One region of the Rhizobium sp. KNZ14-9A genome, then DNA from elsewhere that is predicted to be linked to it. Evidence: riboswitches for the same ligand, from Rfam matches in the RefSeq annotation. Region 1 holds a riboswitch; the other holds the start of a gene.
The links. Region 1 has a riboswitch for S-adenosylmethionine ahead of ACR9ZQ_RS23225 (O-succinylhomoserine sulfhydrylase). Riboswitches for the same ligand answer to the same signal wherever they lie in the genome.
Positions count from the first base shown of each region.

Region 2: it holds a riboswitch for S-adenosylmethionine, as region 1 does, so the genes downstream of both, metA (homoserine O-acetyltransferase MetA) here and ACR9ZQ_RS23225 (O-succinylhomoserine sulfhydrylase) in region 1, are expected to answer to the same signal.

Region 1 is NZ_JBPGXB010000002.1:3,308,475-3,323,309, reverse strand. It holds gene pstC (phosphate ABC transporter permease subunit PstC) at 133-1,614, shown strand; gene pstA (phosphate ABC transporter permease PstA) at 1,611-2,933, shown strand; gene pstB (phosphate ABC transporter ATP-binding protein PstB) at 2,948-3,763, shown strand; gene phoU (phosphate signaling complex protein PhoU) at 3,808-4,521, shown strand; gene phoB (phosphate regulon transcriptional regulator PhoB) at 4,653-5,336, shown strand; gene ACR9ZQ_RS23255 (pyrroline-5-carboxylate reductase) at 5,467-6,255, opposite strand; gene ACR9ZQ_RS23250 (GcrA family cell cycle regulator) at 6,558-7,088, opposite strand; gene ACR9ZQ_RS23245 (acetylornithine transaminase) at 7,514-8,713, shown strand; gene argF (ornithine carbamoyltransferase) at 8,759-9,676, shown strand; gene ACR9ZQ_RS23235 (Hsp33 family molecular chaperone) at 9,768-10,760, shown strand; gene apaG (Co2+/Mg2+ efflux protein ApaG) at 10,784-11,176, opposite strand; gene ACR9ZQ_RS23225 (O-succinylhomoserine sulfhydrylase) at 11,366-12,550, opposite strand; SAM riboswitch at 12,597-12,675, opposite strand; gene ACR9ZQ_RS23220 (2'-deoxycytidine 5'-triphosphate deaminase) at 12,749-13,843, shown strand; tRNA gene ACR9ZQ_RS23215 (tRNA-Gly) at 13,904-13,977, shown strand; gene ACR9ZQ_RS23210 (hypothetical protein) at 13,988-14,269, opposite strand; gene ACR9ZQ_RS23205 (VOC family protein) at 14,641-14,835, shown strand, end outside.
Region 2 is NZ_JBPGXB010000002.1:3,999,859-4,014,693, forward strand. It holds gene ACR9ZQ_RS26595 (RNA polymerase factor sigma-32) at 1-83, shown strand, start outside; gene ACR9ZQ_RS26600 (M48 family metalloprotease) at 137-1,681, opposite strand; gene ACR9ZQ_RS26605 (MDR family MFS transporter) at 2,064-3,608, opposite strand; gene ACR9ZQ_RS26610 (MarR family winged helix-turn-helix transcriptional regulator) at 3,726-4,250, shown strand; gene ACR9ZQ_RS26615 (OmpW/AlkL family protein) at 4,342-5,016, shown strand; gene ACR9ZQ_RS26620 (thiamine diphosphokinase) at 5,138-5,794, shown strand; gene ACR9ZQ_RS26625 (ABC-F family ATP-binding cassette domain-containing protein) at 5,798-7,618, shown strand; gene ACR9ZQ_RS26630 (VOC family protein) at 7,724-8,122, shown strand; gene ACR9ZQ_RS26635 (hypothetical protein) at 8,284-8,913, shown strand; gene ACR9ZQ_RS26640 (ABC transporter ATP-binding protein/permease) at 8,969-10,810, opposite strand; SAM riboswitch at 10,958-11,035, shown strand; gene metA (homoserine O-acetyltransferase MetA) at 11,083-12,006, shown strand; gene ACR9ZQ_RS26650 (aldose epimerase family protein) at 12,147-13,169, shown strand; gene ACR9ZQ_RS26655 (GntR family transcriptional regulator) at 13,286-14,059, shown strand; gene ACR9ZQ_RS26660 (SIS domain-containing protein) at 14,056-14,835, shown strand, end outside.

The DNA.
Region 1 (14,835 bases):
CGGCATCACCTTATCCGCCCGGCTCCATTGGGGTGCCGGGCGGATGAACTTCTTCTCCATGATATTGAAGCCGATGGCACGCTCCTGGAGCTGCCTGGCTCTTTGGGGGCTGTGGGCCTGGGGACGTAACGAATGAGCACATCCATCATACTCTTGTGCCTGGTAGTGATCGGCGCCGTTGCCTATGTGGCTGCGCGCAGCCGCGCGATGGCGCTTTCCGGAGGCAGGTCTTCTGCCCTGCATTCGCGGCCGGCCTATTATGGCTCCTATGCCGCGATCTGGGCTGTTCTGCCTTCCCTGATCGTTCTGTTTGCCTGGCTGGCTATCAGCCCGGGCATCATCTCTTCCTCCGTTCGCGGCGCCTTTCCTGATGACGTGAAGGCGCAACCGGCCGTCCAGCAGGACCTCGCCTACAGCATGGTCGCCACGGTTGCCCGCGGCATGAACCTGCTGACCTCGGATGAGGTTTCCTCCTTGTCGAGCAATCCTGCGGGTCTGCAGGCAAAGCTCAGCGAGAAGGGCGTACCGCTCGCCGGCGAGCCGCAGCCCTACATGATCGCTGCCGCAAAGACCCTGAACTCGGAGAGCATGACGAGCCGCGTCATCATGACGGCGATCGTGCTGCTCATATCTGTCGCAGGTGCTTTCTATGCGCTGCGCTCCGTTGCTCCGCGCTTCCGTGCCCGCAACCGTGTCGAGCGCGTTATGCTCTGGGCGCTGCTCGTTGCATCCTCCATCGCCATTCTGACGACGATCGGCATCGTGCTCTCGATGCTGACAGAAGCGAGCCGCTTCTTCGCAGCCGTTCCCTTCGTCGACTTCTTCTTCGGAACGGTCTGGGATCCGCGTTTTGCCGGTGCGGGCAGCTCCTCCTTCGGCCAGTTCGGGCTCATCCCACTCCTGCTCGGCACGCTCTATATCGGCCTGGTCGCCATGCTGGTCGCCGTGCCGGTCGGCCTCTTTGCCGCCATCTACATGGCCGAGTATGCTTCTTCGAGAGTGCGCTCGATCGCCAAGCCGCTTCTCGAAGTGCTCGCCGGCATTCCGACGATCGTCTATGGCTTCTTTGCACTCGTCACCGTCGGGCCGTTCCTGCGTGATTTCTCGGCGCAGATCAGCGGTCTTTTGAGCGGCAGCTATACGAACTTCATCCAGGCACAGAGCGTCATCACCGCAGGCATCGTCATGGGCATCATGTTGATCCCTTACGTTTCCTCGCTGTCGGACGATATCATCACCGCAGTTCCGCGGGCACTGCGTGACGGCTCGCTCGGTCTCGGCGCCACACGCTCCGAAACCATCAAGAAGGTGGTCTTGCCCGCAGCCCTTCCCGGTATCGTCGGCGCGCTGCTGATGACCGCTTCGCGCGCCATCGGCGAAACCATGATCGTGGTTCTGGCCGCCGGTGTCGCCGCCCGTATCCAGATCAATCCCTTTGAGCCGATGACGACAGTGACCGTCAAGATCGTCAACCAGCTGACCGGCGACCTTGAGTTCACCTCGCCGCAGACGCTGGTTGCCTTCGCACTTGGCATCACGCTGTTCTGCATCACGCTTTGCCTCAACATCTACGCGCTCTACATCGTGCGCAAATATCGGGAGCAGTACGAATGACGAATATTGTTTCCCCCGTCGCCGGCGTCACCGTTTCCAAGGCGCCCGCGCGTCGCGATATCGGCATCAAGCGTCGCTACGCTGCCGAGCGCCGGTTCCAGGCCTATGGCATCGCAGCCATAGCATTCGGCCTCGTCTTCCTCTTCATTCTGCTTTGGACGGTCATCAGCAACGGCTATACGGCCTTCCTGCAGACGTCGATCACGCTGCCGATCGAATTCACCGAGAAGACGATCGACCCGGACAACAAGCGTGCGACCGACCCTTCGGTGCTGGTCGCTGCCAACTATCCGGTTCTGCTGCGCGACGCGATCGTCAAGCAGCTCGGCATCAATGCCGCAAGCCGTCCTGACGTGCGCGATGCGTCCAGCATGCTGTCCAAGGGTGCGCCCATTCAGCTGCGCGACATGGTCGTTGCCGACCCGTCGATCATTGGCAAGACCGTCAATGTTACAGTGCTTGCAGATGCCAATATCGACAGCGCCAACAAAGGCCAGATCAATCTTTCGGTCGATGAGAAGAACCGCAAGGTCAACGACAAGCAGGTTGCCTGGATGAATGAGCTGAAGGCGAGCGGTGCTCTCAACAAGACGTTCAACACCGGCCTCTTCGTCAACGGCAATTCCAGCCGTCCGGAAGCCGCAGGTCTCGGCGTCGCCCTCATCGGCTCGCTTTACCTGATGCTGATCGTTCTCGTGCTTTCGCTGCCGATCGGCGTCGCCGCCTCGATTTACCTTGAGGAATTCGCGCCGAAGAACAAGCTGACGGACCTGATCGAGGTCAATATCAACAACCTCGCCGCCGTTCCGTCGATCGTCTACGGTCTGCTCGGCCTGTCGGTCTTCATCAACTTCGCCGGCCTGCCGCGTTCGGCGCCGCTGGTCGGTGGTCTGGTGCTGACGCTGATGACGCTGCCGACGATCATCATCGCGACGCGTGCAGCACTCCGTGCCGTGCCGCCGTCGATCCGCGCGGCTGCCCTCGGCCTCGGCGCCTCGAAGATGCAGATGGTGTTTCACCACGTGCTGCCGCTTGCAATGCCCGGCATCCTGACCGGCACGATCATCGGCCTTGCCCACGCACTCGGCGAAACTGCGCCGCTGCTGCTGATCGGCATGGTCGCCTTCGTCGCCCAGGCGCCGAGCAGTCCACTCGATCCCTCCACGGCACTTCCGGTTCAGGTCTACATGTGGGCCAACGAAGCCGAGCGCGCATTCGTGGAAAGAACCTCGGGTGCCATTATCGTCCTGCTCCTGTTCCTGATCGTCATGAACATGGGAGCTATCCTCTTGCGTCGTCGCTTTGAGCGCCGCTGGTAAACGGAGTAGAGATCATGAACATGTTGACGGAAGCTGCAGTCGAGAAGGCGCTGGACCAGAAAATGAGCAACGTCCCGTATAAGATGATCGGACAGGATGTCTCCGTTTATTACGGCGAGAAGCGCGCGCTTTTCGATGTCAATCTGAACGTCCGCGAAAACACCGTGACCGCCCTGATCGGCCCGTCGGGCTGCGGCAAGTCCACCTTCCTGCGGTCGCTGAACCGCATGAACGATACGATCGATGGCTGCCGCGTCACCGGCAAGATCACGCTCGACAGCGACGATATCTACGATCCCGACATCGACGTGGTCGAACTTCGCGCCCGCGTCGGCATGGTGTTCCAGAAGCCGAATCCGTTCCCGAAGACGATCTATGAAAACGTCTCCTACGGACCGCGCATCCATGGCCTTGCCAAGTCCAAGGCCGACCTCGACCAGATCGTCGAGACGAGCCTGCAGCGCGCCGGCCTCTGGAATGAGGTCAAGGATCGCGTGCATGAATCCGGCACCGGCCTGTCCGGTGGTCAGCAGCAGCGTCTGTGCATCGCACGCGCCGTTGCCGTCAGCCCGGAAGTCATCCTGATGGACGAGCCCTGCTCGGCGCTCGACCCGATCGCGACTGCAAAGGTCGAAGAGCTGATCCATGAGCTGCGTGAAAACTACACGATCGTCATCGTGACGCATTCCATGCAGCAGGCCGCGCGCGTATCACAGCGTACGGCAATGTTCCACCTCGGCAACCTGGTCGAGGAAAACGACACCGACAAGATGTTCACCAATCCCGACGATCCGCGCACCCAGGACTATATCATGGGCCGGTTCGGCTGATTTTGGCGATGTGAAGCCTTCCCGATTTTCGAGGACAAAGCCCCATGGCATCGACACATATTTTTTCCGCTTACGATGACGATCTGAAATTCCTGTCCCGGCGCATTTCCGAGATGGGTGGTCTTGCCGAACAGATGGTCGGCGAGGCCGTCCGTGCGCTGGTCAACGGCGACACTGCGCTCGCCCAGAAGGTCATTTCCGACGACGTGATCCTTGATCACGCGGAACGCGAAATCAACGACAAGGCGATCGTCACGATCGCCCGTCGCCAGCCGATGGCCTCCGACCTTCGCGAGATCATGGGTTCGATCCGCATCGCTGCCGACCTCGAGCGTGTCGGCGACCTCGGCAAGAACACCGCAAAGCGCGTCATCGCCGTCCAAAGCACCGGCGTTCCGCGCAAGCTCGCCCGCGGTCTCGAGCATCTCTCCGAACTGGCGCTCGTCCAGCTCAAGGAAGTGCTCGACGTCTATACGACGCGTTCTGCGGACAAGGCCAAGTCCATCCGCGAGCGCGACGACGAGATCGACGCGATGTACACCTCGCTGTTCCGCGAACTCCTCACCTACATGATGGAAGATCCGCGCAACATCACGAGCTGCACGCATCTTCTCTTCTGCGCCAAGAACATCGAGCGTATCGGTGACCATGCGACCAACATCGCCGAGACGATCTACTACATGGCAACCGGCGCCCAGCCGGAAGGTGAGCGTCCGAAGGACGACAGCTCCAATACCGTCGGTGCGGTGACGGAGTAATCCGGACCTGCCAATTGCGTGCGCGCCCTGCGCTGGGGCGCGCAAAGGTCGCAGCCAATTCCAAGTTTCTGCATGGTCCCTTGCTTAAATCACCCCCGGTTTAAGGATCATGCATTAGGAGACTGACACGCATGATCCCAAGAGTTGCAGTTGTTGAAGATGAAGAGGCGCTGAGCGTGCTTCTCCGCTACAACCTCGAGGCTGAAGGTTTCGAGGTGGATACGATCCTCCGTGGCGACGAGGCCGAAATCCGGCTTCAGGAGCGCACGCCGGACCTGCTCATCCTTGACTGGATGCTGCCGGGCGTTTCCGGCATCGAGCTCTGCCGCCGGCTGCGCATGCGGCCGGAGACCGAGCGTCTGCCGATCATCATGCTGACGGCACGCGGCGAAGAGAGCGAACGCGTTCGCGGTCTCTCGACCGGCGCGGACGACTATGTCGTCAAGCCCTTCTCCACGCCGGAACTTGTTGCTCGCGTCAAGGCGATGCTGCGTCGCGCCCGTCCGGAGGTTCTCTCCACCGTTCTGAAGTGTGGTGATATCGAGCTCGATCGCGAAACCCATCGCGTTCATCGCAAGAGCCGCGAAGTCCGCCTCGGCCCGACCGAATTCCGCTTGCTCGAATTCCTGATGTCGTCGCCGGGCAGGGTCTTCTCCCGCTCGCAGCTTCTGGATGGCGTCTGGGGCCACGATATCTACGTGGACGAACGTACCGTCGACGTCCATGTCGGCCGCCTGCGCAAGGCGCTGAACTTCTCCAACATGCAGGATGTCATCCGCACCGTCCGCGGCGCGGGATATTCCATGGAAGCCTGATCCGAGTGATCGGAGGTCACGAACGGGTCGCTCGGTTTCGCCGGGCGGCCCGCTTGTCTATCTGACACCCCTAGCTTCTTATGAAAGCCGACACCAGGCGCCGAAAGCGGACCTCGAGAGAACCTGCTTTCTACAGACGAATGCGTGCGAGAACTCGATCAAGAGCCTTTTGCAGAGCCGCAGTGCCACCGAAATCGCGAAAGTCTTCGAGCACCTGTTCATTCAATCCGCCCTTGGTCGAATGCTCGCCGATGAGTTCATCAAAACTCGCGACAGGTTTCGAACGGGCAGCATGGGCGAGGCCGGAAAACAATTGACGGAGGTAGGCGTCGCCAGCCGTTCTCGAAAGCCCTTGGCTCTGCAGCCAGGTCGACGTCTCGTCCAGGATGCCGAAATAGGTGGCCATCAGGCAGCTCGCCACCGCGAGAAGTTCGAACTCAGGTCTGTTTTCAACCTGGATCGCCGTTCCGAGCGCCGAAAAGAGGGCGTGGGAAACCTCGTCGGGCGGGTAGATCGCAGTCGCGCCCTGAAGATCTGCGATGTACGGAAGTGGAATTGCCAGGCTCAGGCGAACTGGCTGATCGATCCACGCCAGCAGTTGATCCATTGGCGTGGCCGCGACGAAGCTGATGACATGGTGGCCCGGCCGAAATCGGAGCGAGCGGATGACCTCCTCGGCAATTTGCGGCCTCACGGCCACAAATACGAGATCGGATCGGTCGAGAACATCCTGGTTCCCCAAAGCGATCGACACATTCCGGTTTGCCGCCGCAAGGCGGGCGGCGACGCTTGCGTTGCGCGGTGACAGCACTACCGGTGTGTCGCGAAACGCTGTCTTGCCCAATCCGGTGACGACGGCCTCGGTAATCGTGCCCGTCCCGACGAACCCCATTGTCATCCGCTTTGGATCGATCTCCATTGGCACCCCTGAGTGACTGTTTGCGCTATGCTACTCCACGGGAATACGGCATCTGTATCAGAAAATCGCGTTACAGCGCCAGGACCACCATTCTATGCCAGTTTAGGGCTGAAACGCATTGGTGGCGTTGGCCACATAACTTCGCATTGTCAGGCATGGTGAACGACCGGCGGAGATCGGCCTCCGGCAGATAGTCGTGGTCAGGAGCGGTTTTCCAGCCCTCCTGTGCCGACTAAAAAATACGCCCCTCTGCGCGTCAGCGAAGAGGGGCGGCGGATGCTGCATCTGTTGAGAAGGCGCGGTCAGGCGACCCGGACAGCCTTGCGGCGTTCGCTGACCGGCTGGTAGGCGAGGCGCTGGTGATAGTTGCAATAGGGTGAGGAATCCGGGGAGTCGCAGCCGCAGAAGTAGAAGTCGTCCTTCAGCGGATCGCCGACCGGCCACTTGCAGGTGCGCTCCGTCAGTTCCGTCAGGCCAAGGCGGCGTGAAATCGGCACGACCACATTCTTGGCCGGCACGTATTCCATTTCCTCGACCGTTTCGATCTCGATCTCTTCCTTCAGCATCGTTGCGCCCTGCTGGCGGGTAACGGTGCGGGTGGTGATGCGAGACGCATAGTTCGGGGCGCGTGGAGCCGACGTATTGCGCTTCGTTGCGCGCGCAGCGGTTGCCGTGCCGCCGGCCTTGGCGCGGCCGGGAAGACTGAGCCGGTGAACCTTGCCGATAACAGCGTTTCTACTCACTCCGCCAAGCTGCGCAGCGATCTGGCTGGCGCTCAGCCCCTCTGACCAAAGCTTCTTGAGCTTCTCGACACGCTCGTCTGTCCAGTTCATTGCCCTGTCTCCACCTTTCGCGTTGGTGATGGCAGAATCCCTCACCGTTGCCTCGGAAGTCTCCGAAGCAAGAAACGCCTGATCAATTTTGGTGACTAGTTCCGCCGCATGCAGTCTAGTAATTGAACTTTAACCTAGTGTGAGCCTGACTCTGTGACAAGAGTTCGCGTGAATCCGATGAATCCGAATTCAGGGTTTTCCCCAACTTGCTTCCCCGGAGAGTCATTTCTGCAACATTAGCTGTTGATAGACCTGCAAGTCTGATTTGAGGCTTGACGCATGTGCTAAATCTTCAGTTTTGTTGACATTGCAGTGCGAAAAGTAAATAGTGCTCCCTGCCGCCGCAAGGCGGCATTTTTGATTTTTCGGGCCTGGTTTTCTTAGCCGGAGTCCGTTGCCTTAGAGCCTGACCAGGAGATTGCGCCATGGCTGAAGCCTCGCCGCTTTATGATACCTATTCTCGTGCCCCGCTGCGGTTCGAGCGAGGCGAAGGCGTGTGGCTGATCACCGAAACGGGCGAGCGATATCTGGATTTCGGAGCGGGCGTTGCCGTTACCTCCGTGGGGCATGGCAATCCGCACGTTGTGGCCGCTCTCAAGGATCAGGCCGACAAGGTCTGGCATCTCTCCAATATTTATGAAGTGCCGGGGCAGGAGAAGCTTGCCAAGCGTCTGACGGATGCCACTTTCGCCGACAAGGTGTTCTTCACCAATTCAGGCGCCGAGGCTCTCGAGTGCGCCATCAAGACTGCGCGCCGCTATCAGTTCTCCAAGGGGCATCCGGAGCGCTTCCACATCATCACCTTCGATGGCGCCTTCCACGGCCGTACGCTGGCGACCATCGCCGCCGGCGGCCAGGAGAAATATCTCGAAGGTTTCGGCCCGAAGACCCCTGGTTTCGATCAGGTGCCCTTTGGCGATGTCGAGGCTGTCCGTGCCGCTATTACCGACAAGACCGCCGGCATCCTCATCGAGCCGGTGCAGGGCGAGGGCGGTGTCCGCCCGGCAACGTCCGAATTCATGAAAGCGCTCCGCCAGCTGTGCGATGAGCATGGCCTGCTGCTGATCCTCGACGAGGTGCAGACCGGCGTGGGCCGTACCGGCAAGCTCTTCGCTCATGAATGGTCGGGTATAACGCCCGACATCATGGCGGTTGCCAAGGGCATCGGCGGCGGTTTTCCGCTCGGCGCCTGCCTTGCGACGGAAGAGGCCGCTTCCGGCATGAAGGCGGGCACGCATGGTTCCACCTATGGCGGCAACCCGCTGGCCATGGCTGTCGGTAACGCGGTGCTCGATGTCATCCTGGCCGAGGGCTTCCTGCAGCATGTGCGTGATGTCACTCTCGTCTTCCGCCAGGGCCTTGCATCGCTCAAGGATCGCTATCCCGACGTGATCGAAGATATCAGGGGCGAAGGGCTGTTGCTCGGCGTCAAGGCTGCCATTCCCTCGGCAGAGCTGCTGAAGGAAATCCGCGCAGCCCATCTTCTGGCGATCCCGGCAGGCGATAATGTCATCCGCCTGCTGCCGCCGCTGGTCGTAACCGCCGAGGAGGCGCGCGAGGGTCTTTCCCGTCTCGAACGCGCTGCCGAAAACATCCGTGCCGCCAAGGTCAAGAAGACCGCTTGATAGGACAATGCCCCGCCCGCCGGCGGGCGTAGCAGGTAACGAACAATGGCTTCCCCCAAACACTTCCTCGATCTTTCCGCCGTCACCGGATCCGACCTCAGAACCATCATGGACGATGCCAAGCTGCGAAAGCAGGCTTTCAAGGCCGGCACGGCCGACAAGCCGCTCGCCGGCAAGATGCTCGCCATGATCTTCGAGAAGCCGTCCACGCGAACCCGCGTCTCCTTCGATGTCGGCATGCGCCAGCTCGGCGGCGAGACCTTGTTCTTATCGGGCACTGAAATGCAGCTCGGCCGCGCCGAAACGATCGGCGACACCGCCAAGGTTCTGTCGCGCTATGTCGACGCGATCATGATCCGCACGACCGACCACAACCGTATGCTGGAGCTCGCTGAGCATGCGACCGTGCCGGTCATCAACGCGCTGACGGATGATACCCATCCCTGCCAAATCATGGCCGATATCATGACCTTTGAAGAGCATCGCGGCCCAATCAAGGGCAAGACGATCGCCTGGACGGGTGACGGCAACAACGTGCTGCATTCCCTGGTGGAGGGGGCTGCCCGTTTCGGCTACCGCATGAACATGGCAGTACCCCTTGGTTCCGAGCCGAAGGATCACTATCTGAACTGGGCCCGCAATGAGGGCGCCGAAATCATGCTTTACCATGATGCTGACCGTGCGGTCGCCGGCGTCGATTGCGTGGTGACCGATACCTGGGTCTCCATGAATCAGGAACATCGGGCTCGCGGTCACAATGTCTTCCAGCCTTATCAGGTCAATGCGCATTTGATGGCGCAGGCCGGCAAAGACGCATTGTTCATGCACTGCCTCCCCGCTCACCGCGGTGAGGAGGTGACGGACGAAGTGATCGATGGCCCGCAATCCGTGGTCTTCGATGAAGCGGAAAACCGTCTTCATGCGCAGAAGTCGATTCTTGCTTGGTGCCTGGGCGCGATCTGAACCATAATCGGATGTCGCGAGTTCCAAACTCGCGGCTGCGCAAGCAGCCGGTGCGCTGGCCGGCTGCTCTGACAAAACAGGAGTGAAAGCCATGGCAGAAGCTGCCGCCGCCCTCGGCGAGTTCGATTTCGCCGGCGATGATCATGTCGTCCCCTTCCAGGTGGAAGGGCTGGATGTGCGCGGTCGCGCTGTCCAGCTCGGCCCAATGCTGGATTCAATCCTCGAACGCCACCATTATCCCACGCCCGTCGCCCGCCTTCTGGCGGAGGTGGTGGTGCTCACGGTGCTGCTCGGCACCTCGCTGAAGTTCGAGGGCAAATTCACTGTCCAGACCAAGAGCGACGGTCCCGTCGATCTCTTGGTTGCCGATTTCTCCACGCCGGAAAATGTCCGGGCCTACGCTCGCTTCGACCAGGCCTTGCTCGATAAGGCGATCGCGGCTGGCGAAACGGAGCCGGAACAGCTTCTCGGCAAGGGCGTTCTCGCCTTCACCATTGATCAGGGCAAGTTCAGCCAGCCCTATCAGGGTATCGTGGCACTTGACGGTACCTCGCTGGAAGACATTGCAGGTGTCTATTTCCGCCAGTCGGAGCAGATCCCGACGCGCGTGCGCCTTGCCGCAGCCGAGCTCTTCGACCGCGACGAGAACGGTAAGCCGCGTCACCGCTGGCGGGCAGGGGGCCTCGTCGCCCAATTCCTGCCGGAAGCGCCGGAGCGTATGCGCCGGCCCGATCTTCATGGCGGTGATGGCGACACGGCTGCGCGCGCCCATGTTGAGGATGATGCCTGGACGGAAGCCCGTTCGCTCGTTGAAACCGTGGATGCCGATGAACTGACCGATCCGCTCGTTGGCACCGAACGCCTGCTCTTTCGCCTCTTTCACGAACGCGGCGTGCGCGTCTACGATCCGCGCGCCGTCTTCGATCGTTGCAGCTGTTCACGGGAAAAGATCGGCGGCGTGCTGAAGGGCTTCAGCGCCGAGGAAATCGAGGCGAGCCAGGAAAATGGCGAGATCTCGGTCACCTGCGAATTCTGCTCCACGACCTACCGCTTCCCGGTGCAGGAAGTTGCGGCGGCGGAGTGAGTGCGCGGAGAATGGGGCAGGCTCTAGTTCAATACCCTGAGCAGGCCGGGTGAATCCAAAGAGAAGGCGGGTATGTCGACATCGAACGTCTCGCCTTCGTCCGTCTCCATCTGGTAGTGGCCGAACATCAGGCCGGACGGCGTATCCAGCGGGCAGCCCGACGAATATTCATAGGTGTCACCTGGCTGCAGCCGCGGCTGCTCGCCGACGACGCCGGGGCCGCTGACCTCGTCGATCTGCCCGTTCTGGTCGGTAATGTTCCAGTAGCGGTTGACGAGACGTACGGCGATGCCGGAATTGTTGCTGATGACCACACGGTAACCCCAGACATAGCGATCGTCATCCGGATCGGATTGCTCCTCCAGATAAAACGGCTCGACAACGACTTCGATATCTCGTGTGAGGGCGCGATACATGCCTTACACCTTAGTCAGGATATGTTACCCGTATCTTATAAGAGGCCTCTGCCGTCAAGAAACGGTACAGTGATCGCGGCCTCACCACCCCCGGTTGGACCGCCTTTCGTTCATTAAGCCTAACTCTCAGTGTTAATTTCAAGGCAAATGCGACGGCCGCAGCGTCTGCCGACGGCCGTGCCTTGATGGTCAGGCCGAAACCTTCGCCAGAGCGCGGGCGAAATCTTCTATCAGATCGTCCGTATCCTCGATGCCGGCCGACAGGCGCACAGTACCAGGCGAGATGCCGAGTTCGGCGCGAGCTTCGTCCGTCAGGTTCTTGTGCGTGGTCGTGGCCGGATGCGTGATCAGGCTCTTTGAGTCGCCGAGATTGTTGGAAATCTTGACGATCTCAAGCGCGTTCTGCAGCGCGAAGGCAGCTTCCTTGCCACCTTTGAGCTCGAAGCAGACGAGCGTCGACCCACCGGACATCTGTTTGGCGATGATATCGGCCTGCGGATGGTCTTTGCGGCCGGGATAGATGACCTTGGCGACCTTGCCCTGATCGGCCAGGAAATCCGCGATCTTCGTTGCATTCTGCGTCTGCTGCTTGACGCGCAGCGGCAGCGTCTCGATGCCCTTCAGGAGCGTCCAAGCGTTGAAGGGCGACATGGCCGGACCGGTATGGCGGAAGTAGTCGTGCAGGTTCTCGTCGATCCATTCCTTGTCGGAGAGAACGACGCCACCGAGGCAGCGGCCCTGGCCGTCGATATGCTTGGTCGCGGAATAGACGACGATATGGGCGCCGAGTTCCAGCGGCTTCTGGAAGAGCGGCGTCGCAAAGACGTTGTCGACGACGACCTTCGCGCCGATCTGGTTGGCGAGCTTGGCGACACCGGCGATGTCGATCACTTCCAGCGTCGGGTTGGTCGGGCTTTCCAGGAAGAACACCTTGGTCTTCGGGGTAACAGCCTTTTCCCAGTTTCCGAGGTCGCGACCGTCGATCAGCGTGCAGTCGATGCCGTATTTCGGCGCCAGCGTCTCGACGACCCAGCGGCAGGAGCCGAAGAGGGCACGGGCGGCAACGATATGATCGCCGGCCTTCAGCTGGCAGAGAATGGCGGCGGTGACTGCAGCCATGCCGGAAGCGGTGGCGCGGGCGTCTTCGGCGCCTTCCAGCATGCACATGCGCTTTTCGAACATGTCATTGGTGGGGCTGCCGTAGCGCGCATAGATGAAACCTTCGGTCTCGCCCTTGAAGCGCGCTTCCGCCGCTTCCGACGTATCGTAGACGAAACCCTGCGTGAGATAGATTGCCTCGGATGTCTCGCCATATTGCGAGCGGAGCGTTCCGCCGTGGACGAGTTGGGTTGCCGGGCGCCAGGTCTTGCTCATGCCATCACCACTTTCAAACAACAAAAAAACCGGCCGCAAATGCAGACCGGTTTTCAACCCGGTCTTTTTAGCCACTTATTTAACGTGGCTGCAAGCCGACCGGCCAAATCACCACGGGATAAATTTGCAATACTGCCGTTCTAAGCTTGCGTCAATTCCCCGACTTTGGTTTTGTCGGCTGCAAATTATGGATGGAGCATGATGGCTCGCGAAACTGGAATTTTGGCCGACCGCGCAATTGCAGCGCTGTTTGAGACGGGGCGTCTTCAAAGCGAGCGCGAGCTGGACCGCGACCAGATCCAGCCCGCCAGCTTGGATCTGCGGCTGGGCGCCAAGGCTTTTCGGGTGCGCGCCAGCTTCATGCCCGGCCCGTCCCATCTCGTCTCAGACAAGCTCGACCGACTGAGCCTGCATGTCATAGACCTCAGCGAAGGCGCGGTGCTGGAGACGGGCTGCGTCTACATCGTGCCGCTCATGGAGCGCCTCGATCTGCCGGCCGACATGTCGGCCTCGGCCAATCCGAAGAGCTCGACCGGCCGCCTCGATATCTTCACGCGCGTCATCACCGATTACGCGCAGGAATTCGACAAGATCCCATCAGGCTATTCCGGCCCGCTCTATCTCGAAATCAGCCCGCGCACCTTCCCCATCGTCGTGCGCCGCGGCTCGCGCCTGTCACAGATCCGCTTCCGCGTCGGCCATTCGGTTCTGGGCGAGCCGGAGCTTTTGAAGTTGCACGCAACGGAAACGCTCGTCGCTGCCAAGCAGCCGAACGTATCCGGCGGCGGCATTGCGCTGTCGATCGATCTGACGGGCGACGAGGAAGGCTTGATCGGCTATCGCGGCAAACACCACACGGCCGTCGTCGACGTCGACAAGAAGGCCCAGCACGATATCTACGATTTCTGGGAACCACTCTACAGCCGCGGCCGCACCGAGTTGATCCTCGATCCGGATGAGTTCTACATCCTCGTCTCGCGTGAGGCCGTGCACGTTCCCCCGCATTATGCGGCGGAAATGACCCCCTTCGATCCGCTCGTCGGTGAGTTCCGCGTCCACTATGCCGGCTTCTTCGATCCAGGCTTCGGCCATGCGCCGGCCGGCGGGCGCGGCAGCCGTGCGGTACTGGAAGTGCGCAGCCACGAAGTGCCCTTCATCTTGGAAGACGGCCAGATCGTCGGCCGCCTGATCTACGAGCACATGCAGGAACAGCCGTCGAGCCTCTACGGTTCAGGCCTCGGCTCCAACTATCAGGCCCAGGGCCTCAAACTGTCTAAGCATTTTCGGATTTGATGCCCGATGGCGCCGTCACTTGACAGCGGCGGCTATCTGTTGGAAGTCTCAAGCCATCAGGCGGGTGTAGCTCAATGGTAGAGCAGCAGCTTCCCAAGCTGAATACGAGGGTTCGATTCCCTTCACCCGCTCCAGCTATTCCTCTCAATCTCTTCCGAAAATGTTGATCGGCCGGTACTGGCGGTGAGCGATCGCCAGCGTGCGATCCGGGCGGATGATATAGGTCTCTTCGACCTGCCTGCCGTACTGGTCGATGAAATTGTGCGGGAAGGTCGAGCCAATAGGTGATTTGGTGAGTTTCGTGCGCGGCTGGCCGTTATAGGTGATGCTGCCGGGAATGGGCTCGATGCCGGGACCGGTATATTCGACAGTCGTGCAGCCAGCGAGCGCCAGCGCGCCGATGAGGCCAAGTGCGATCAGTTTCATATTGGAAGCCTTTCATTCCGCAGCACGGTGCTATTGTACCGCAAATCCCGGAAAGCTCACGATACAAACGGTACGCGTGTCTTCAATCCTTCGAGAAGAGCTTTGGTAAAGGTCGCCATCGGTCTGACTTCGCTCCTCTGAAACCGCTCGACCGACCATATTGCCGCTCTCGGTGCGATCTGCTAGAGCGGCAATGTCGAAAAAGGCAGGATCGGATGAGGTAAGCCCGGTCCCTTCCATCATCGGAAGCTCTGCTCCGTGTTTCACACGAGAACCCGCGACGTGGCCCGCATGCGAATGCGGGGTCCCGGCGGCATGCGGAGCGTTAAAAGACGCACTCCTCCGGGATTTTATTCTCAAAGGAGACATTCATGCGTTTGAACCATCTTGATTTCTACGTGCCCGATATTGCCGCTACGGCGGATTTCTTCCTGCGTTATTTCAGTCTGGAATTGCGGGAGATGAACGAACGGATCGGCCGGGCGATCCTTCATGACGACCAGGGAACGGAGATCGTCTTGAGCCGCCCGCTGCCGAAATTCGGCGGTGCCGATCAGGTGGAGCTG
Region 2 (14,835 bases), 690 kb from region 1:
TGCGCCAGATCGAAAGCCGGGCGATGGAAAAGCTTCGTACGGCGCTCGTCAGCGCCGATCCGCACATGGCAGCCTATGCCTGACAGGAATTACTCCCCAGCAGCACAGACTGGCCCGGCATAAGCCGGGCCTTCTTTTATTCGGAGATAATCTTCACGCGGTCGCCGGGAGAAACGGCAGCGCCCGTCGGCAGGGCGTTGATCAGTTTGAAGAGATCGAGCTTGCGATCGGTACCCATCATGCGGGAAGCGAGCGTGGTGATGTTCTCGCCAGGGCGGACTGTGACCACCCGCACGCGAAGCGGCTTCAGCGAAGCGGCTTCGTCCGGCGTCATACGGCGGAAGCTTGCGCGCAGAACGTCTGCCGTCGGCTCCAGCGACGGGCTGCCTTTCGGCACCGCCGTCAGGAAGCGGAAGATCTGATTGTTGTTTCTGATGACCGTGACATCGAAGTCCCAGCGGTCGGCAGTGGCGCGCGCGGTCGCAGCCTCCATGCCATTGACGTTGATCGGCTGGATGGTCGAGGGATCGAGGCCGGTAACCCAGCCACTGGAAATGTAATTCGTCAGGCTCTGGTTCTGGTTGTCGGCCACGCCGTCAAAGCGGATGGCGATATCGTTCGGGCCGGTTGCCATGACAGCTTCGACCTTGTTGTCGATGCTGAAGTCGGGCGGCACGTCGAAGCGGATGCCGAGGCCGCCGTGCAGGAAGGTCTGGCCGCGTACATAGCCCTCTTCCGGGCTGTCGCCGTAGAGAAGGCCGTCGATGCCATCGAGATAGTAGTCACGGCCTTTATCACCGACGGAGCCTTCCTGGCCGAAGGCGCGAGCGTGGGTGCGGGCAAGCTCGATGCGCTGGGCGGAATTCGGATGGCTCGACAGGAAGTCCAGGCTCTGGTCGGCCTCGGGATCGACCGACATGAAGCGGCTGTAAGCGGCCATGGAGTCGAGGAAACGGGCTGCGGCATAAGGATCATAGCCGGCTTCACCGAGCATGCGTACGCCGATGACGTCGGCCTGCAGTTCCTGCTGACGAGAGAAGGCGGCCAGACGCAGCTTGCCTCGGGCAAGCGCCTGTTTGCCGGCTATATCGCTAGACAGCACTTCGGCGACGACACGGCTGGCAATGACTTCCGCCTCTTCACGCTTCTGCCGCTCGATGCCATGGTTTGCGGTGACGTGGCCCATCTCGTGTGACAGCACGGCCGCGACTTCCGAGGCATCGTTGGCGAGAGCCAGCAGGCCGCGGGTGACATAGAGATAACCGCCCGGCAGCGCGAACGCGTTGATAGCGGGCGAGTTCAGGATGGTGATGCGATAGGACTGGCTCGGATTTTCCGAGACGGCCGTCAGCGCGCCGGCGATGCGGGCGACGAGGCGCTCGGTCTTGGCGTCCTTATACTCGCCGCCATAACTTGCAACGATGCGCGGATGCTCGCGGGCGCCCATGGCGGCGCGCGGGTCGTTCTTCTGCACTTCATCGACGATTTGCGGATTGGACGAAGGGCCCACGGTCGGCTGATAGGATTGTTGGATCAACGACTCGCAGCCGTTCAGCGCAACGGCGCAGGCCGACAGCAGCAGGAAACGGCGCGCCCAACGGCGCGGCGCGAAAAAGGCATCACTGGAAAGCGCGGGCGATTTCCACGTCGTCATGCTGTCCAGTCTGTCTCTCCGCACCATTTTAAGTCGCCGGTCTGCCGCATCTTCGGGCCGGCCGTTGCCAGAAAAATTCAATAGGCTTCCGCCTCGGTTCTCGCGCTGCACAATCGGCCGATCCAAGTCTTTGCTGTAGCCGATTTCCGCATGGGTTGCATAGCGAGACTTTATCTAAATGTGGCGCCGTTGCATTTCGGCAATGCCCCGCCTGTCGAGGCACTTCTCGCTCCGATGAAATTATGGCGAAAGTTCCATCGCGAGTGCAGATTCCGGCTGCACTGCGGAAAAAATCGGTCAGTACGGCGACCGATGCGGGCACGCGTAACATTCGCGCGAATAATACAATTAATGGTGGTGTTTTCGAGCCGACTAAATTGAAGAGGCGCGGAGGCCGCGCGCTCTGTGCTTACTCCGCGGCTTCGGCGGCGGCGGCGGTGGTCTGGCTGGTCTTCTGTTCGCCGGCGCGGGGGAGCTGCACCGGCTTCAGCATGATGGCGGCGATCAGACCGATCAAAGCGATGCCGCAGGAGGTCATGAACAGCGGCGAGAAGGCGGAGGCGTAAGCATTAGCCACCGCCTGACGGCTGGCTTCGGGAAGTGCTGCCATCATCTTCGGCGTCAGCTCCTCGATATTGGCCACCCCCGGGATGGAGGAGCCGAGCCTGCCGAGCTGCGATGCAATGATTGCACCGTAAATGGAGATGGCAATCGAGGCGCCGCCCATACGCGACAGCGTGACCGAGCCGGTCGCAGCACCCACATCGCGGGCCGGTGCGGCATTCTGAACGCCGATGACCGGAACCTGCTGGGCAAGGCCGATACCGATGCCGTGCAGCAGCATGATCGCGCCGATGAAGGCAATCGGTGTGCCGGCGTGAACCTGTGAGATCAGTGCAAAAGCGATGGCGCTGCAGGTGAGGCTGGCAATTGCGAAGGGCTTGTAGCGGCCTGTCTTCGAAATGATGCGGCCGGCATTCAGGGAGCCGCAGACGAGACCGCCTGTCAGCAGAATGAAGAGCAGACCGGCGCCCGACGGCGAAAGGCCTGTCGTCGTCTGAAGGAACAGCGCGAGGTAGTTGACCATGCCGATGGCGATTGCGCCGCCCATGATCGAGATTACCAGCAGCAGGCTGAAGGTGGAATTGCGGAAGAGCGCCAGCGGCACGATCGGCTCCGGCGCGCGACGTTCGACGAAAACCCAGGTGATGGCGCAAACGACACCGAAGGCGATTATGCCGATGCTCTGCGGCGAGATCAACGCACCGAAAAGCTCGCTGCTGTCGGTCGCAAGCACGATGCTGGTTGTCGTCAGCGCCAGCAGGAGTGCGCCGGCATAGTCGATCTTCGGCCGGCGATGCGGCTTACGGTAAGGCAGCATGAAGGCGAGGCCGGTAAGCACGATGAAGCCGATCGGCACATTGACGAGGAAGATCGAGCGCCAGCCGAAGAGATCGCTCATCGTGCCGCCGAGGACCGGGCCGATGGCGCCGGAGGCCATCAGTACGAGGCTGGAATAGCTCTGGTAGCGGGCGCGTTCGCGCGGCTCGAAGAGGTCGGCATTGACGGCGAAAATCGAAACCATGATGCCGCCGCCGCCGAAGCCCTGCAGCACGCGGGCGGCAATCAGCGTGTTCATCGAGACGGCGAGACCGCAGACGGCGGAGCCCACCGTGAAGATCGCGATTGCCGTCATCATCACATATTTGCGTCCGAAGAGATCGCCGAGCTTGCCATAGAGCGGCATCACGGCGCTGAGCGCCAGCAGATAGGCCGAACCGATCCAGCCGAAGCGGTCCAGATGACCGAACTCGCCGACGATGGTCGGCAGTGCGGTGGAGACGATCTGGTTATCCAGCGTCGCCATGAACATGGCGGTCATCAGGAAGAAGAAGAGGATGAGCCGCCGACGGGGATCCGTTACGAGCGGTGCGGGGGCAAGTTGCATATCCATGGGATGGGCCATTCTCGTTATATGGATATATTATGTGCTAATGTCATATATTTGTCAAGGGCACATTATTGACATTGGCATATTTTATTTTGAGCTCCGGTCTGTTATGATTCCGTCATGAACGAGACCTTGACCAAGACAAGAACGACAGAGCTTGATGATCCTTTGGACAGTGTGCCGCGCATCGGCCGCACCATGACGCGCATGCGAATGATGACGGGCCGCCGGCTGATCGGCCGCCTGGCGATCCAGAGCGTGGCACCGGATCTGGAACTGTCTCATCTCGACGTACTCGATGCCGTGCGCCGCGCACAGGAAAATGGCGAGGTGACGGTCGGCGCCATTGCCGAGATGCTACGCATCGACCCGTCGAGGGCAAGCCGCGTCGTGTCCGATATGGTGGGCCGCAACGTCCTGCGCCGTGAGGCTTCGCAGGCGGATGCGCGACGTATCGTCGTCGTCATGACTCCGCTCGGGAAGGATCTGCTGGCGGAAATCCGGGCCCAGAAGCTCGCCTTCGTTTCCGAGGTTGTGCGGGACTGGCCACAGGAGGAGATCGACACTTTCTCGCTGCTGTTCGAGAAATTCATCGGCGGCTACGAGGCGATCTTCCTTTCGCGCGACAAGGATACGCCGGGCTAAGAAAATAGTCCGACGTTTGATCTCGCTCAAGCCGACCCATCCAAGGCAAGCCTAAGTCTCTCCTCGTTCGACGTCATCAGGAGAGATTCACATGAAACATCATCCGCTTCGGCTGAGGGGTATTTTTACCGCTATCGTTTTCGCATCCTTCGGGCATGCGGCGCTTTCGGCCGATCTGGCGCCTTCGGCGGGCTCGCCAATGGCGACGCAAAGCCCATGGCAGGTACGTCTTCGTGCGCTTGGCGTGATCACGCGCGACAACGGCTCAGTCGATGGGATTCCCGGATCCGATCTGTCCTATTCGGACACGGTGATTCCGGAAGTGGATATCTCCTATTTCTTCACCGACAATATTTCCGCCGAGCTCGTTCTCGGCACGACCTATGCCAATGTGCATGGCGAAGGCTCGGTTGCCGGCCTCGGGGAAATCGGCAAGACGTGGCTGCTGCCGCCGACGCTGACGCTGCAATATCATTTCACCGATTTCGGTGCCTTCCAGCCCTATCTCGGTGCCGGTGTGAACTACACTGTCTTCTACAACCAGTCCGGCAAGAGCGCCGACAGCCTCGATGTGAAGAACACGTTCGGCGTCGCGCTGCAGGCCGGTTTCGACTACATGTTCGATGAGCATTGGGGTGCGAACCTGGATGTGAAGAAGATCTTCCTGCGTCCGGATTTCGATGCGACCGTCGGCGGTGCCGATGTCAGTGGCAAGGCGAAACTGGATCCCTGGCTGATCGGCGCTGGTGTCACCTATCGCTTCTAGAGCATTTGATTGAAGCAATTCCGGTCGCAAAACCGCTGCATGCTTTTGCGGGAATTGCTTTGAGGGAAAGGCACCGGATATCCGGCGCCTCTTCCCCTTCCCCCCGTTTGCGCTATGGGCAATGCCCATGAGCCAATCCACCTTCACCATCCTGCTCGGCGGGGCACTCAGCCTGACGGATCGTCTGCGCGACGCCGTGCGGGAAAGCCGGTTCATCGCGGCCGATGGCGGCATGCGGCATGCGGCGGCGCTGGGCGTGGTGCCGGAACTGTGGGTTGGCGATTTCGATTCGACACCGCCCGATCTCGACCGCGCTTTTCCTGACGTACCGCGCCAGCCCTATCCAGCCGCAAAGGCTGCGACGGATGGTGAAATTGCCGTTACCGAGGCGATCGAGCGTGGTGCCAAACGCCTGATCCTTGCGGGTGCGCTGGGCGGTGAACGGTCCGACCACGCCTTGCAGCATCTTCTCTACGCCGTGGAGCTGGCGGAAGAAGGCTTCGACATGCTGCTGACCTCGGGCAGTGAGGAGGCCGTGCCTTTGCTTCCCGGCTCGCTGAAGATCGATCTTCCGCCGGGCAGCCTGTTTTCCGTGCCAGGTTTCAGCGAGCTGCGTGGCCTGTTCATCGAAAATGCCCGCTATCCGCTCGCCGACTTCCATTTGCCCTTCGGCTCGTCGCGCACCATTTCCAATGTGGCGGAGGGGCCCGTGCGCTTCACGCTTGCCAGCGGCAGGGCCATCGTGCTCGCGCGGCCCTATGATCTTTCCGGAGTCTGATACTTGGCGCCTCCCATTCTGAAACTCGACGATATCTTCCTGAGCTTCGGCGGTGCACCGCTTCTGGCGGGGGCTACCCTGCAGGTGGAGTCCGGCGACAAGATCTGTCTCGTGGGCCGCAACGGCTCAGGCAAATCGACGCTTCTGAAGATCGCCGCCGGCCTCGTCGACGCGCAGTCGGGTGAGGTCTTCCGCCATCCAGCGTCCACGGTGCGCTATCTGGAGCAGGCGCCGGATTTTGCCGACTTCCAGACTGTGCAGGCCTATGCCGAAGCCGGTCTCGGGCCGGGCGACGATCCCTATCGCGTCAGCTACCTGCTCTCGCATCTGGGGCTGACCGGCGAGGAAAATCCCAAGAACCTTTCTGGCGGCGAGGCGCGCCGCGCAGCACTTGCGCGCGTACTGGCGCCGGAGCCCGACATCCTGCTGCTTGACGAGCCAACCAACCATCTCGACCTGCCGACCATCGAGTGGCTGGAAGGCGAATTGCAGAAGACGCGCAGTGCGCTGGTGCTGATCTCGCACGACCGCCGCTTCCTCGAAAAGGTCTCGACGGCCACCGTCTGGCTCGACCGCGGCACGTCTCGCCGGCTCGACAAGGGCTTTGCGTTTTTCGAGGCGTGGCGGGACCAGGTGCTGGAGGCAGAGGAGCTGGAGCAGCACAAGCTCGGCAAGGCGATCGAGCGGGAAGAACACTGGCTGCGCTATGGCGTGACGGCACGACGCAAGCGCAACATGCGCCGGCTTGGCGAGCTGCAGACGATGCGTTCGCAGTATCGTGGCCACAAAGGGCCGCAGGGAACGGTACAGGCAAGCGCTTCCGATGCGCAGGAATCCGGCAAGCTGGTGATCGAGGCCGACAAGATCACCAAGAGCTATGACGACCGGCCGATCGTCGCGCCGTTCTCGATCCGCGTGCATCGTGGCGATTGCATCGGTCTCGTCGGCCCGAACGGCGCCGGCAAGACGACGCTTTTGAAGATGCTGACCGGCCAGCTTGCGCCCGACAGCGGTACGGTGAAGCTCGGCACCAATCTTGATATCGCGACCCTCGACCAGAAGCGTGAGGATCTGAACCTCGACGATACGCTTGCCAACTACCTGACGGATGGGCGTGGCGAGAACCTGCTGGTCAATGGCGAGCAGCGGCATGTGACCGGCTATATGAAGGAATTCCTGTTCCAGCCGGAGCAGGCGCGCACGCCGATCAAGAACCTCTCCGGCGGCGAACGCGCCCGGCTGATGCTGGCGCGCATCCTGTCGCGGCCGACGAACCTGCTCATCCTCGACGAGCCGACCAACGATCTCGACATCGAGACGCTTGACCTCTTGCAGGAGATCGTCACGGGTTTTGCCGGCACCGTCATCCTCGTCAGCCACGATCGCGACTTCCTCGACCGGACGGTGACCTCGACGATTGCGCCGGCCAATCCGGAAGCGCCGGACGGGCGCTGGATCGAATATGCCGGCGGCTATTCCGACATGCTGGCGCAGCGCAAGGGTGCAGCCGAGGAGCGCCGCAGGGCCGAGAAGGCGGCGGAAAAGCCTAAGGCGCAGGAGACGGCTGCCGCACCTTCTGCCTCGAAGGTCAAGCTCTCCTACAAGCAGAAATTCGCACTCGAAAACCTGCCGAAAGAAATGGCCAAGGCAGAGGCGGAGATCGGTAAGCGTGAGGAGAAGATGGCCGATCCGAACCTCTTCACCAAGGACCCGGCAACCTTCAACCGGCTGGCATCCGAGATGGAGAAGCTGCGCGAAAGCCTGACCAAGATGGAAGAGGAATGGCTGGAACTCGAAATGCTGCGCGAGGAGCTGGAAGGCTGATCCGATAAAAATTTCCTGAAATGTCGGATCGGGTGGTTTTTCTCCGTCCTTGGGCCGAACGTGATCAACGGCACGGTGCCGCCACGTCATTAGGGAGATTTTTTCATGCGCATGATTTTCGTGAACCTGCCGGTCAAGGACCTCGTCAAGTCGAAGGAATTCTTCTCGGCGCTCGGCTTTTCCTACAATCCGAATTTTACCACCGACGATGCTGCCTGCATGATTGTCGAGGAAAACATCTATGTGATGCTGCTGACCCACGGTCATTTCCAGCAGTTCATCGAGGGCGATATCGCCGATACGACGAAGGGCAAGGAAGTGTTGACCTGCCTTTCGGCCGGTAGCCGCGACGAGGTGGATGATTACCTCAAGAAGGCGCTGGCAGTGGGCGGCAAGCCCTGGAAGCCGATCCTCGATATGGGGCCGATGTATGGATGCAGCTTCCAGGACCTCGACGGCCATGTCTGGGAAATCATGTACATGGACATGTCTGCTGCCGGTTGAGCCGGTCTTTTCAAAGGTCTTTCGCGGACTCCGGCGTCTGGAACCGGATTGTCGGGGTCCGCTTTCCTCACTTTTCCTTGATTCGCCCGCGCCGCGTCATGCGGCATAGAGTGCCGCTCAGCTGGGGATCGTGCCGATCAATGGCGACAAGGAAGAGTTACATGTCTTGCAAATCCTATACCAGAATATTGACGGCGCTTGCCGCCAGCGGCTTCGTCGTGCTTAGCCTTTCGCAGGCGGCGATTGCTCAGGAAAACCAGCGCGTGCGCGTTCGTGGCACGATCGAGAGTCTCAACGGCGACACGCTAACCGTCAAGACCCGGGAGGGCAGCGATGCGACGGTGGCGCTCAAGTCCGGCTGGAAGGTTGCGGGTATCAGGAATGCTTCTGTCGATGATATCAAGGTCGGCGATTTCGTTGGTGTCGCCTCCTTGCCGAAGGGCACAGGTCCCGATGGCGCGATCGAGGTGCTGATCTTCCCGGCCGCGATGAAGGGCACCGGCGAAGGCAGCCGTCCGTGGGACGTGCAGCCGAATAGCTCGATGACCAATGCGACCGTCAGCAATGCGGTAAAGTCTGTCGACGGCCACACGATCACGCTCACCTATCAGGGCAAGGAAAAGACCATCTCGATTGCCGAGGGCACGCCGATCGTTACCTTTGCGCCGGCAACGAAAGATGATCTGAAGCCGGGCGCCGGCGTTATCGTCATGGCGGAAAGGGCAGCCGACGGCAGTATCTCGGCCGCTCAGGTCGCCGTCGGCATCAACGGCGTGATGCCGCCGATGTAAGCTCTCCTGGAGCAATTTCAGCCAAACCGCTGTGTATTTCTTCTACTGGAATTGATCAGAGCGCCGGGGCAGGAGCTGCCGCGGCGCTTGATCCTGCGACGGATGCTACCGGTTCTTCATCGGATTTCGAAGGCAGCGCCAGCAGATGCAGTATGCGCGGATGCAGCGCTTCCAGATAGGTCTCCGAGCGGCCGATATAGATCATGCCGGTGTCCGGCATCGTGGTAAGCAGCTTCGTCATAGTGCGCTGCCATTCCGGCTCCATGCCTTCGAGCACTTCGTCGAAGACGGCCCAGCGCGGCTTGACGAGGAGCAGGCGGGCAAAGCCGATTGCCTTCTGTTCATCGGCATCGAGAAGCTTGTCCCAGCGCGCGCGGCTATCGAGGCGGGCGACCAGCGAATGCAAGCCGGCAGCCTCAAGCGCGGCTTCGATGGCCGCGGTGTCATAGGCTTCGGGTTTTTGGGGGAATGCGATCGCCTCGCGCAGCGTTCCACCCGGCACATAGGCAACCTGGGGGATGAACAGGATGTCGTCAATCGGCGGCAGGCCTATTGTGCCTTTGCCGCAGGGCCAGAGGCCGGCCATGGCCTGGAAGAGCAGGCGGCGGTTCACGCTGTGATCGCCGTTGATCATGACCTTTTCGCCGGCCCTGATCGTCACATCCGTTTCGCGCATCTGGAAGCCGCCGCAATCGTCGATATCCTCGCCAAGCTTGGCAACGATGACGATATCCTTCAGCGTCAGCCTGTCGGGCGCGGTTTCCTCGTAGACGATTGCGTCCTTCAAATCGAAGCCATCATCCATCTCCTGAAGCGCCTGGCGGAAATCGGTGACGCGCATCAGCGTGGCGCGCCATTCGGCAATCGGGCCGAAGTTGGCAACATACCAGCGCAGTGCCGTATTGACCTGGTTGAAGGCGCCAACCGACATCATCAGCTGGCCGAATGTGAGGCCGCCGGAGAAATAGGCGGGGGCTGCAACAATAATCGGGATAACGATAACCAGCCAGCCATAACCCGCCGAGACCCAGGTCAGGTTGGTATTGGCCATGGCGAGCCGCTTGATGACGGTAAGGACGTTGCTGATATCGCCGTTGATGCGTTTGCGCTCGTTCTCTTCGCCACGCGCCACTGTTATCGCCGGCATGTTCTCGTTGGCATGCATCAGCGCAAAGCGCAGTTCGGCTTCCTTCGAGAATCGGTCGGCATTGAGCTTGACGAGCTTGCGGCCAACGACCTGGCTCAATAGTGAGGCCGATGCGGCGTAGAAGATCGCCGCCCAGACCATATAGCCGGGGATGGTGAAGCTGTGGCCGCTGATATGGAAGATGAAGCCGCTCGAAAGTTCCCACAAGACGCCGATGAAACTGACGAGCAGAATGGTCGATTGCAGGAGGCCGAGAGCGAGGTTGGTGGTGCTTTCGGCAAGATTGCGGGAATCTTCGTGAAGGCGCTGGTCCGGGTTAACGCCGAGGATGCCGATGGTGGAGAGCTTGAGGGCGCGCTTGCGCTCCAGCCACTGATCGACGAGATCGCGTGAGAGGCCTTCGCGCATGTAGAGGGCGGTCATCTGGTTCAGCCATGCCTGCAGCACGTTGAGCAGCAACAGCGCACCGGCGATCATCGCGAAGACTTCGAGTTGGCGGAAGAACTCGCCGAGATCACGACGCTCGAGGGAATCGTAGAAAGGGGCGTTCCATTCGTTGAGGATCACCTGTCCATAGGCGGTCATCAGGATGATGACGACAAGCAGGATCGCAAGTCCCACGACCTTGCCGCGAACCTGCGAATTCCAGAATGCGGAGAACATCACTCCAAGCCGATATGTCAGGCTGAGATCATACCCCACCCGGTCCTGACTCTGGATGCCCTTCCCCCCTTTGACGTCATTTTTCATTATTTTTTCCAAAATCGCCCATCACACCATTAATAACATGGGGGCGTTACTGGTCCATCAACAGATTCCACCACCCATAAAGAAAGCGTGATGGCTTGTGCAGCTGTCTCTATTGACAGTTGATTCGCAGCGCGACTGGCGCTAATTAGGATGCCTCGTGGTGATTTGGCCGGCCGGCTTGCAGCCACGTTAAATAAATCGCTAAAGGGCCGCGTGCGGACCGGTAGCGATTCTTTCGCCGCCGGTTTTTTATTTTGATCGAGTTGACCGCAATGCCCATCAAGATCCCCGATACGCTGCCCGCATTCGAAACCCTCGTGAACGAGGGCGTGCGGGTGATGACCGAAACGGTGGCGATCCGCCAGGATATCCGCCCCTTGCACATCGGGCTGCTCAACCTCATGCCGAACAAGATCAAGACCGAGGTGCAGATGGCGCGCCTGGTGGGCGCTTCGCCGCTGCAGGTAGAACTCTCGCTGATCCGTGTCGGCAACCACAAGGCCAAGAACACTTCTGAAGAACATCTGCTCGCCTTCTACCAGACCTGGGAGGAAGTGAAGCACCGTAAATTTGACGGCTTCATCATCACGGGCGCGCCGATCGAGACGCTGCCTTACGAGGACGTTACCTATTGGAAGGAAATGCAGCAGATTTTCGACTGGACGCAGACAAACGTCCATTCGACCATGAATGTCTGCTGGGGTGCGATGGCGGGGATTTATCATTTCCACGGTGTGCCGAAATATGAACTGAAGGAAAAGGCCTTCGGCGTTTACCGCCACCGTAATCTCAAGCCCTCTTCCGTTTATCTCAACGGTTTCTCTGATAATTTCGAGGTTCCGGTGTCGCGCTGGACCGAGGTGCGCCGGGCCGACATCGAGAAGGTCGACGGCCTCGAGATCCTGATGGAATCGAGCGAGATGGGCGTGTGTCTCGTCCACGAGCCGAAGGGTCGGCGGCTTTATATCTTCAATCACGTCGAATATGATTCCACGTCTCTTTCGGACGAATATTTCCGCGACGTGAATGCTGGCGTACCGATCAAGATGCCGCACAACTACTTCCCGCATAACGATCCGGCGCTCGCGCCGCAGAACCGCTGGCGCAGCCATGCGCATCTGCTTTTCGGCAACTGGATCAATGAGATCTACCAGACGACGCCCTACGATATCGAAGAGATCGGCTCGGACATCTGAGCGTCACCGGTCCGGTTTAGAAATGATGCCGTCGCATTTCTGCGACGGCATTTTGTTTTCCGGCCCTGCCCGGTTGCGGTTTGCGGCGAATGGGGGCAGGTTCCGGTTCCTGAATTCTAGGGATGGAGTAAGCGTCGATCATGACGGACAAGTTGGAACGGGAAGTTTTCGGACAGACGAAGGACGGGGAGACCGTCCATCGCGTCGTCATCCGCGGCGGCGGACTGACGGTCAAGGTATTGAGCTGGGGCGCAGTAATCCAGGATATCAGCCTCGAGGGCCATAATGCCCCGCTGGTGCTCGGCTTCGAGGATTTAGGCAGCTACCTCGCGCATTCGCCTTTCTTCGGCGCGACACCGGGACGCTGTGCCAACCGCGTCGGCGACGGCAAGTTCACGCTCGACGGCAAGGACTACCAGCTCGAACTGAACGAGAAGGGTGTCACTCATCTTCACGGCGGCAGCAACAATATCGGTACGCTCGTTTGGACGATCGTCGAGCACGAGACCGACCGTGTCGTGCTGAAGATCGTCGATCCCGATGGCCGCGCCGGTTATCCCGGCAACTGCACGATCCAGGCGACCTATCGCGTACATGGCAATGGCGAGCTTTCCGTCAACTACGAGACGACGACGGATCAACCGACGATCGCCAATGTCTGCCAGCACTCCTATTTCAATCTCGATGGCCGGGAGGATGCGCTGGCGCATGACATCATGATCGCTGCCGACCACTATCTGCCGACCAATGAGAAGCAGATACCGACCGGCGAGATCCGCTCTGTCGAAGGCACCGCGTTCGATTTCCGCGCGATGGCGCCGATGAAGCGTTTCGTCGACCAAGAGCAGGCGCTCTACGACCATAATTTCTGCTTCTCGAGCGAGCGCACGGCCAAGCGCTCCGTCGTACTTGCCCGCAGCCTTCATTCCGGCGTCTCTCTGGAAGTGCGCACGACCGAGCCTGGCGTACAGTTCTATGCCGGCTTCAAGCTCGGCGTGCCGGTGCCGGGTCTCGGTGGCCGCAAGTATGCGCCATTCGCAGGCTTCTGCCTGGAAACGCAGATCTGGCCCGACGCCATCAATCATGCAGGCTTTCCGAACGCGGTTCTGCGTCCAGGGGAGGTGCTGCGGCAGGAAACGGATTACATCTTCACGAAGAACTGAGATCAACCATCCGTCAGGATCAATGAAAACCCTCGCGGTGTCCCGCGAGGGTTTTTCTTTTTGATGAAGCGAATCCGCCTTGCCGATTGGTTCTAAATAGGTTCTATTATGCGTCCATGGATAGAACCAGTCTGATAGCGGAACTGAATGGCCGTGGGCTGCGCGATGAGGCGGCAACGGGGCCGCTTTACAAGCGGCTGGCGCAGGCGCTCACGGGCCTCATCCAGGAAGGCCTGCTGAAGCCCGGAACAGCGCTGCCCGGCGAACGCGATCTGGCGGAAGCCCTGAAGCTTGGCCGCGTGACGGTTCGGACAGCCTATCGCGATCTTATGACATCGGGTGCGCTGGAATCTCGCCACGGCAGCGGCACCTTCGTTTCCAGTAAGGTGGAGCGCATGGAGCAGTCGCTCTGGCGGCTTTCCTCCTTCTCGGCGGACATGCGCTCGCGCGGGCGCTCGCCGGCGGCGAAGATCCTGTCGCGTACCATCAACAATCCGTCTCCCGAAGAATCCTTCCTGCTCGGCCTCGGTGTCGATGAGCCCGTGCTGCGGCTCGACCGCCTTCGTCTGGCTGACGGGCTGCCTCTCGCCATCGAACGCGCGGTCGTGCCGGTCAAGTTTCTCGGCGAGGATGCCGGCGGAGAAGGCTCGCTCTATGATGCGCTCGCCCAGAGCGGCCACAAGCCGGTACGCGCCATGCAGCGGCTGACCGCCGTCACGCTTGATCCTTCATCGGCGGCTATCCTCGATGTCAAGGCCGGTGCGCCGGCGCTTCTGATCGAACGCGTTTCACGCCTGGAAGACCAGCGCGTCGTTGAATACACCCGCTCGCATTATCGTGGCGACGCCTATGATTTCGTCGCCGAACTGAGAATTGGAGATGACCTATGAGTGAGAACCAGTCGTTGATGCTGCAGGAGGCGGGCCAGTCGCCCGAAGTGGTCGCTACCCTGCTCGATAAGGAAAAGCCGGTCTTCGCAGAAATCGCCCGGCTGTTCTCGTCCGCCCGTCCGAGCGTCGTCACGACAGCGGCGCGCGGCTCCTCCGACCATGCGGCGACCTTCTTCAAATATCTGTTCGAGATTACCTGTGGCGTGCCGGTCGCCTCGATCGGGCCGTCTATTGCTTCAGTTTATGGTGCCTCCCTGCATCTGAAGGGCGGCATCCATTTCACCGTTTCACAGTCTGGCGCGAGCCCTGACATCGTGGCGCTGCAGGAAGCGGCCAAGAAGGGCGGGGCGACGACGATTGCCGTCGTCAACGTCACTGACAGCCCGCTCGCCAAGCAGGCCGATCTCGTTCTTGGCCTCAATGCCGGTGCTGAAAAGAGTGTTGCGGCGACCAAATCCTTCATCGCATCTGTTGCCGCCCTCGCTGGCGTGACGGCTGCGATCAGCGGCAAGGCCGATCTGCAGGCGGCGCTCGAGAAGCTTCCGGCCGCTCTTTCCGCGACGTCCGGCATCGAAACCAAGGCAGCCGAGGATGTGCTGTTCAATGCCGCCTCACTTTATACCGGCGGCCGCGGCACGGCTTTCGCCATCGCTCTCGAGGCGGCCCTGAAGGCCAAGGAGACAGCTGGTCTTCACGCTGAGGCCTTCTCTCTTGCGGAACTGATGCACGGCCCGATGCGCCTCGTACAACCTGGCTTCCCGATCATCGGTTTCGTG